2 regions of the Pseudescherichia sp. genome follow, and region 2 is predicted to be linked to the other one. Evidence: predicted binding sites of a transcription regulator. Region 2 holds the regulator's gene; the other holds the start of a gene.
The links. Region 2 encodes Fur, which represses iron uptake genes when iron is present. Its sites were predicted from a motif close to ATAATAATGAGAACNACTATCAA; they were not measured.
Positions count from the first base shown of each region.

Region 1: a site for Fur is predicted at 2,479-2,501, ahead of ftnA (non-heme ferritin). Genes of this name have one in related genera too.

Region 1 is NZ_DAMBWA010000001.1:146,036-150,458, forward strand. Features, by position in the region: gene RTX96_RS00710 (MFS transporter) at 1-1,179, shown strand, start outside; gene RTX96_RS00715 (RpiB/LacA/LacB family sugar-phosphate isomerase) at 1,222-1,860, opposite strand; gene yecR (YecR family lipoprotein) at 2,110-2,448, shown strand; gene ftnA (non-heme ferritin) at 2,647-3,144, shown strand; gene tyrP (tyrosine transporter TyrP) at 3,343-4,423, shown strand, end outside.
Region 2 is NZ_DAMBWA010000007.1:51,998-56,420, forward strand. Features, by position in the region: gene ybfF (esterase) at 1-488, shown strand, start outside; gene ybfE (LexA regulated protein) at 618-911, shown strand; gene fldA (flavodoxin FldA) at 1,061-1,591, shown strand; gene fur (ferric iron uptake transcriptional regulator) at 1,881-2,339, shown strand; gene RTX96_RS11175 (SDR family oxidoreductase) at 2,526-3,308, opposite strand; gene RTX96_RS11180 (SDR family oxidoreductase) at 3,328-4,125, opposite strand; gene RTX96_RS11185 (FGGY-family carbohydrate kinase) at 4,147-4,423, opposite strand, start outside.

The DNA of each region.
Region 1 (4,423 bases), on a different contig from region 2:
GTCTTCACCACCGCGCTGGCGATCTTTACCCTCGCCTCGGTATTCTGCGGCCTCTCCACCAGCGTAGAGATGTTTGTAGCGATGCGCATTTTGCAGGGCATGGGCGGCGCGCTAATGGTACCCGTCGGCAGGCTGGCCGTATTGCGTACGACGCCTAAACACCTGCTGATCACCGCCATCGCCACCCTGACCTGGCCCGCGCTGGTGGCGCCCATTATCGGCCCGCCTCTGGGTGGCTTCATCACCCGCTACGCCGACTGGCGCTGGATCTTCTTTATCAACGTGCCGATTGGCCTGCTGGCGATCGCTCTGGCGCTGCGCATCATTCCCGATATTCGCGATGACGAACGCCGCCCGTTCGACCTGGCTGGCTTTCTTTCCACCTCGGTGGCGATGGTCAGCCTGATGTGCGCGATGGAGATGCTGGGAGGTGAACAGCAGCAGGGAGCGTGGACGCTCGGCCTGCTGGCGCTGGGCACTGCGACCCTAGTCTACGCGCTACGCCATTTTCAGCGTGCCCGTTGGCCGATGATCCGCCTCGATGCCATGCAGGTGCCCACCTTTCGCGTTACCATGTATGGCGGATCGCTGTTTCGCGCCTCGATCAGCGCGGTGCCGTTTCTGCTGCCGCTGATGTTCCAGGTCGGCTTTGGTATGGATCCGTTTCATGCCGGGCTGTTGGTGTTGGCGGTCTTCGTGGGTAACCTGACGATTAAGCCCGCCACCACGCCGCTGATCCGCTGGCTCGGTTTTAAAAAGCTGCTGCTGATTAACGGTGCGTTGAACGTGCTGGCCCTGCTGGCCTGCGCCTTTATCACGCCGACGACGTCGGTATGGGTGATTTTTGTCGTGCTCTATCTGGGCGGCGTCTTTCGCTCGGTGCAGTTTACCGGCGTCAGCACTCTCGCCTTCGCCGATGTCCCCTCAGCACAGATGAGCTATGCCAATACCCTGTTCAGCACGGCTACCCAGCTGGCGGTTGGGCTGGGCATTACGCTCGGGGCTATCGGTATACGACTGGGAGAGAAGGTCAGCGACTGGCTGGCGCTTAGCGGCGTGCCAGGCATCAGCTTCCGGCTGGCATTTGTGTTTATCGCGCTGATCTGTCTGGTAGGAATGGCCGATACGTTCAGGCTGGCGAAAGATGCGGGCAGCGCGGTGTCGACAAAGAGACGTTAACTTCTGGCCGGGTCAGCGTCGCGCTGCCCGGCACAGGAGGAATCAGGCAAGCACTTCGCGAACGAACGCTTCGATCTCTTTATCCTGGCAGTGTTCAAAGAAGCACTGCTGGAAACGCTGGCCGGAGACGGCGGTTTTCACTAGCTCAGGGTCGATAGCACGCAGGGTGTCGAGATAGTTATCTTTTACCACTGCCGCTTTCACCTGGTTGAGGATCCCGGCGTTACGCACCTGTGGCTCTTTACGCTCTGGCGGATAGCCTTCACCTTTACGGCCGGTAAAGGCTTTTTCAAAGATAAAACGTACGTTCAGCTCTGCACCCCAGCCGAAGCCTTTAGCGAAAGGCAGCGCCAGCGCATTGCCGTTGTTGATTTGAGCAAACAGGAAGGCATCGGCCGGATCGATACAGTAGCCGCAGTTCACCCCTGGGTGAATATTCAGCGACATCAGCGCACCCTGCCCGGTGCCGCAGCCGGCGATCACAAAATCTACCGCCTTTGAGTTCAGCAGAATGCTGGCCATAATGCCCAGATGAATATAGGTCAGGTGATGATCGTTCTCATCGCTCATCCCAACGTTGAAAACCGGGAAGCCTTTATCATCAGCGACGGTTTTCAGCTCTTTGAGGATGATGGCATTTTTGGCAGCCTGGCTATTTTCCATCATCAGTGCAATTTTCATTATCTCTTCTCCTGAATGCGTTGCGGGGGATCCCATCATAAAGGGCTAATCAGCTTAAACCTTACTACCTGTCAAACATACTTTCAAATTTAATGAAAAAACGTTTTAATAAGTTGAGAGGCGGTCACAGTTTTGTTTAAGCCTGCCTGCCGTTGCGATTAGAGAAGCAGGAATCTTTGGCTATTCCGGGCATTGCCTGGCAAAGCAGGCTGTAGGATGAGAACATCGAAACTGAATCAGAGCGTTTGCATGAAGAGACTACTCCTTGCCGCCTCGCTGATGCTGCTTGCGGGATGCACTATCACGAAGGAACCTGAAGTCACCGACGTTAACCCGGCAACGGGCCTGGTGCGTCTGCACTTCAACGAGACGATGTTGCAGAAGGCACGCTATGACGACTACACCACCCAGGGAACGGCTAATCGCCAGTGCCAACAGATGGGCTATGCCACCGCGATAGCGTTTGGCCAGCCGATTAAAACCTGTAGCGTCATCAGCGGATCGCTGTGCCTGAACGAAACCGTCACTCTCCAGTACCAGTGTCAGGGCCATGCGGTGAACTACTCCCCGGCTGGCGTCTACTATTAATAAATATTGCCAGCGCTATACCGCTGGCAAATAATAAAAGCAACGATTCTCATTTATATATATTAATAAGCGCCAATGCGTGTTATTCCCATTCGTATTTTTAATAAATAACTTTTTTATTTTACCTTTTGCAAATAATTAAATAACAAATTATAGTGGCGACACGTAACCCTTCCCTGCCTGTTATGGAATAACGCCATGCTTAAAAATGAAATGATTGAACAGCTCAATGAGCAGATGAATCTTGAACTCTACTCCTCTCTGCTTTATCAGCAGATGAGCGCCTGGTGTAGCTATAACAGCTTTGAAGGAGCTGCTGCGTTTCTGCGTCGCCACGCGCAGGAGGAGATGACCCATATGCAGCGCCTGTTTGATTACCTGACCGATACCGGCAGCCTGCCGCGCATTAACGCGATCCCGACGCCCTTCGCTGAGTATGCCTCGCTGGACGAGCTGTTTCTTGCTACCTACGAACATGAGCAGCTGATCAGTCGTCAGATTAATGCCCTTGCCCATTTCGCGATGACCACTCAAGATTATCCGACCTTTAATTTCCTGCAGTGGTTTGTGGCCGAGCAGCACGAAGAAGAGAAATTATTTAAATCGGTAATCGATAAACTCTCCCTGGCCGGTAAAAGCGGCGAAGGTCTCTACTTTATTGATAAAGAGCTCTCTACGCTCGACGCACAAAATTAATTATCTGGCGGTGCCCTGCGCCGCCATAATAACTTCCGACTTGCTATAACTATCTTATTCTCCTGCCCCTGCGTAATACATCATCAAAAATCGTATTGTTATCTTTACACTGCTTGTAACGGTGGTTTGACGTCAACGCCGTTTTGCCTTACTCTGCGCCGCACAATTTTGGTGCGCAGTTCAGGTGTAAAGAGAAGCGTGAAGAACAGGACTTTTGGCAGTATGTTTATCGTTGCCGGGACCACGATTGGTGCCGGTATGCTGGCGATGCCGCTGGCCGCCGCTGGCGTCGGTTTTGGCGTAACGCTGGCGTTACTATTTTGCCTGTGGGGGCTTATGTGTTACACCGCCCTGCTGCTGCTGGAGGTATATCAGCACGTTCCGGCCGATACCGGCCTCGGCACGCTGGCCCGCCGCTATCTCGGGCGCTACGGTCAGTGGGCGACGGGTTTTAGCATGCTGTTTTTAATGTATGCCCTGACGGCGGCCTACATGAGCGGCGCAGGCGAGCTGCTGGCCTCCAGCCTGAGCGAGTGGTTGAACCTCTCCGTTTCACCTGCTTCCGGCGTACTGCTGTTTACTCTTGTTGCTGGCGGCGTAGTCTGCATTGGCACTTCGCTGGTAGATCTCTTCAACCGTTTTCTGTTTAGCGCCAAGCTGATCTTCCTGATTGTGATGCTGGCGCTGCTGATGCCCCACGTGCATAAGGTAAATCTCCTGACGCTGCCACTGGAGAAGGGGCTAGCGCTCTCTGCTATCCCGGTGATCTTTACCTCTTTTGGTTTTCATGGCAGCGTGCCGAGCATCGTTAGCTACATGAACGGCAACGTGCAGAAGCTGCGCTGGGTGTTTATCACCGGCAGCGCTATTCCGCTGGTGGCCTATATCTTCTGGCAGTTGGCGACGCTGGGCAGCATCGACTCCACGACTTTCTTTGGTCTGATGGCAAACAGCGCCGGGCTTAACGGCCTGCTGCAGGCCCTGCGCGACGTCGTGGCCTCACCACACGTGGAGCTGGCGGTGCACCTGTTTGCCGATCTGGCGCTGGCGACGTCGTTTCTGGGGGTGACTCTGGGGCTGTTTGACTACCTGGCCGATCTCTTCAATCGACGTAACAATGCGGCAGGCAGGCTGCAGACCGGGGCGATTACTTTCCTGCCGCCGCTGGCCTTTGCCCTCTTCTATCCCCGCGGTTTTGTCATGGCGCTGGGGTATGCAGGCGTAGCGCTGGCCGTGCTGGCGCTGTTAATTCCGTCTCTGCTGGCGTGGCAGAGCCGCA
Region 2 (4,423 bases):
TGGCGCTTACCGCGCTTGCCCCAGAACGGATCGATCGGCTGGTTGCTATTGATATTGCCCCGGTTGACTATCAGGTACGTCGTCATGACGAGATTTTTGCCGCTATCAAGGCGGTGACGGCTGCAGGGGCCACCAGCCGCCAGCAGGCCGCTGCGCTGATGCGTCAGACCCTGCATGAAGAGGGCGTTATTCAGTTTCTTCTGAAATCGTTCATTGACGGTGAGTGGCGCTTCAACGTGCCGGTTCTGTGGGACCGCTATGAAGAGATTATTGGCTGGCAGACCGTACCGGCCTGGGATCGCCCGGCGCTGTTTGTCCGCGGTGGCCAGTCGCCCTACGTCACCGAGGCACATCGCGATGCGCTGCTGGCCCAGTTCCCGCAGGCACGGGCGCATGTGATTGCCGGAGCCGGTCACTGGGTGCATGCTGAAAAGCCCGAGGCGGTGCTGCGGGCGATCCGCCGCTATCTGGCAAACGATGCGGGCTGATTAAAAACCCGGCGACCGGACGCGGCAGGGCTTACGGTCGTTGGCGTCCCTGCTCTGCTGATGTATGATGGCGCGCTAATCGCACAGGGTTACCCTGGCAGCCTGTTTTCCCCGACGTCACCCTAAATCATGGCAAAAGAACAAACGGACCGTACGACACTAGATCTGTTCGCGAACGAGCGTCGCCCGGGACGACCGAAAACGAATCCGCTTTCGCGTGACGAACAGCTACGCATCAACAAGCGCAACCAGCTTAAACGCGATAAAGTTCGCGGACTTAAGCGCGTCGAGCTGAAGATGAACGCTGACGCCGTTGAGGCGCTCAATGCGCTGGCCGATGCCCGGCAGATGAGCCGCAGCGAGCTGATCGAAGAGCTGCTGCTCACCCAGCTCCAGGCCCTGCATCGCCAGGGCGACGTCTGAAAATCTCGTCAAATCACACTTTCATGTAGCACAGAGTGCAGTCCGAACGATTACGAATTTCGCGTATGGCTCTGTTCTGCTATTATTGCCCTTATCCGTGGGCTGTGCTCCACCACCATATTATTAAGTTTCAAGAGGTTATTTTACTCATGGCAATTACAGGCATTTTTTTCGGTAGCGACACCGGTAACACCGAAAATATCGCGAAGATGATCCAGAAGCAGCTTGGTAAAGAGATTGCCGACGTGCATGACATTGCCAAGAGCAGCAAAGAAGATCTGGAAGGCTATGATATCCTGCTGCTGGGCATCCCGACCTGGTACTATGGTGAAGCGCAGTGCGACTGGGACGACTTCTTCCCAACCCTGGAAGAGGTGGATTTCAACGGTAAGCTGGTGGCGCTGTTCGGCTGCGGCGATCAGGAGGACTATGCAGAGTACTTCTGTGATGCACTCGGCACCATTCGTGATATCATTGAACCCAACGGTGCAACTATCGTAGGTCACTGGCCAACCGCGGGTTATCATTTTGAAGCGTCTAAAGGCCTGGCCGATGACGACCACTTCGTCGGACTTGCTATTGACGAAGATCGTCAGCCGGAGCTGACCGCCGAGCGCGTTGAGAAGTGGGTCAAGCAGATCTCTGAAGAGCTACACCTGGACGAGATCGTTAACGCCTGATGTTAACGGCGTGGCCTTCGTGCTGCGCCGCTATTGATAGATAAAAGCAATAGAAATAATTGCTACAATTTTTTAACTTTCGCGTACATACCTGTACAATATCCCCTGGTCAAACGGGTCGCGCAACGATTGTTTGTTGGCGAGGCCACGTTTTATACGCATACTTTACTTGAGGACTTGTAGTTTTCATTTAGAAGTGGCAATTCTATAATGAGACGCATTTACTCAAGGTCATTCTCATTAACTTCCGCCTCGGAAGTGGATCGATTAGCAACAGGACAGACTCCGCATGACTGACAATAACACCGCATTAAAGAAGGCCGGCTTGAAAGTCACGCTTCCTCGTTTAAAAATTCTGGAAGTGCTTCAGGGACCGGATAACCATCATGTCAGTGCGGAAGACTTATACAAGCGACTGATCGATATGGGCGAGGAAATTGGTCTGGCTACCGTGTATCGCGTGCTCAACCAGTTTGATGATGCCGGGATCGTGACCCGTCATAACTTTGAAGGCGGCAAATCCGTTTTCGAACTGACTCAGCAGCATCACCACGATCATCTGATCTGCCTCGACTGTGGCAAAGTGATCGAATTTAGCGATGACTCTATCGAAGCTCGCCAGCGTGAAATCGCCACTAAGCATGGCATCCGCCTGACGAACCACAGCCTCTATCTCTATGGTCACTGTGCCGAAGGCGACTGCCGTGAAAATGAACACGCGCATGAAACGACGCCGCGTAAGCTGTGATTGAAACGGTAACAAAAAACGGGCCACCTTAGGGTGGCCCTTTTTTATGGGAAGAGCGAGACCGTAGGCCGGGCAAACGCAGTGCCGCCCGGCATTGCAGCGTCAACATAATAACGCCCGGTGGCGCTTCGCTTACGCGGGCCTACAAACCCACACTGTGCCCAACGGGCGAAAAAGCATCTCCCGTTACCAGCAAACAAACCCGCCATCGACCAGCAGATCTACACCGGTGCAGAACGATGAGGCATCCGCGGCAAGAAAAATCGCCGGGCCCGCCATCTCTTCAACCTTTGCCATACGCTGCATCGGCGTCTGGCTCTCAAACGATTTTGTCTGATGCACCATCTCTGGACGGGTGTTCATTGGCGTCGCCGTGTAGCCTGGGCTAATCGTGTTGACGCGGATATTTTTCTCCGCCCACTCCATCGCCAGGCTTTTGCTTAAGTGGATCACCCCCGCCTTAGAGCAGTTGTAGTGAGCCTGCTCCAGACCCCGGTTAACAATCACCCCTGACATAGAGGCGATATTAATGATCGAGCCACCGCCGCTCTCCAGCATCAGCTCCGCCTCGGCTTTGCAGCTGTTCCAGACGCCGGTGAGGTTGATATCGATCACCCGCTGCCACTGATCGGGCTCCATCTCCAGCGCCGGATTGGCGTTGGCAATCCCGGCGGCGTTGAGCGCCACATCAAGGCGGCCAAACTGCGTCTTCACTTCAGCGATGGCAGCGCGCAGATGGGCGATATCGCGTACGTCGCCGGTATAAGCAAAGGCGCTGCCGCCCATCTCCTGAATAGTGCTCACGGTGTCCGCCAGGCCACCGTCCTCACGCAGATCGAAGCAGGCCACCTTCGCCCCCGCGCTGGCAAAACCGTAAGCAATCATTTGACCAATACCGCTGCCTGCCCCGGTAACAAACGCGACGCGATCGCTTAAATCAAACAGTCTTTGGGAAAAATATTTATCCATGATTTCACTCCAAAATGTGTTACGACATGATCAAGCCGCCATCCACGTTGATGGTTTGTCCTGTAATGTAGGCCGCGTCCTCGGACGCCAGAAATGCCACCAGCCCGGCAACGTCGGCAGGTTTGCCCGCCCGCTTAAGGGGGATCCCCTGCACCCATTCATCCATGAGTTCGCCTTTTTTATACTGCTTCTCTGGCGTACTCAGGATCTCGCCCCAGACACGGTCGTTGTAGTCCCACATATTGGTCTCGATGATCCCTGGGCAGAACGCGTTAACCGTAATGTTGTGCTGGGCCAGCTCAAGGGCGAGGCTTTGGGTAATGCCAATCACACCCATTTTGCTGGCGGCGTAGTGCGGGGTGTAGATAAAGCCAACGCGCCCCTGCCCGGAGGAGGTGTTAATCAGACGTCCGCTCTGCTGTTTGACCATATACTTTGCGGCTTCGCGGCAGCATAGCCATACGCCGGTGGTATTCACGTTGAGGACGTTATCGAACTCCTGACGCGTCATTTTATCGAAGCGGTCGATAGTGATAATGCCGGCGTTTTGGATAGAGACATCAATAGTGCCAAAGGTATGATGCGCGAGCCTGTAAAGCTCGGTGACCTGCTCTTCATTGGTGACATCGGCAACGAAGGAGATGATATTTTCATGGTACTCCTCTCTCAGTCGCTCTGCGGTCTCTGTGACCTCTTCTGAGTGATCCGATAGCACCAAATTCGCCCCCGCATCAGCAAATTTTCTGGCGATACCCTCACCGATGCCTTTGGCGGCCCCGGTAATGACGACCGTTTTATTTTCGAATACATAGCCCATACTTCCCTCCTCGCCCGCTATTCAGAATTTGTGTAGGGTTCTTTCGACGGCTTGTTGCCACTCCCGCCAGCGTTTTTGTAAACGGCCATGACGCTCCATGTTGGGGCGAAATTCGCTATGCGGGTAAAGGTACGGTTTCAGCTCATCGAGTGAGAGTTGCCCCACGGCTTTGCGCGCTAAGAGTGCCGCCCCGATAGCTGACAGTTCAGGCACGTCGCTGCGCATAACCGGGCAACCCAGCAGGTCTGACTGATACTGCATCAGCCAGTCATTTTTAGTCGGACCGCCATCCACCATT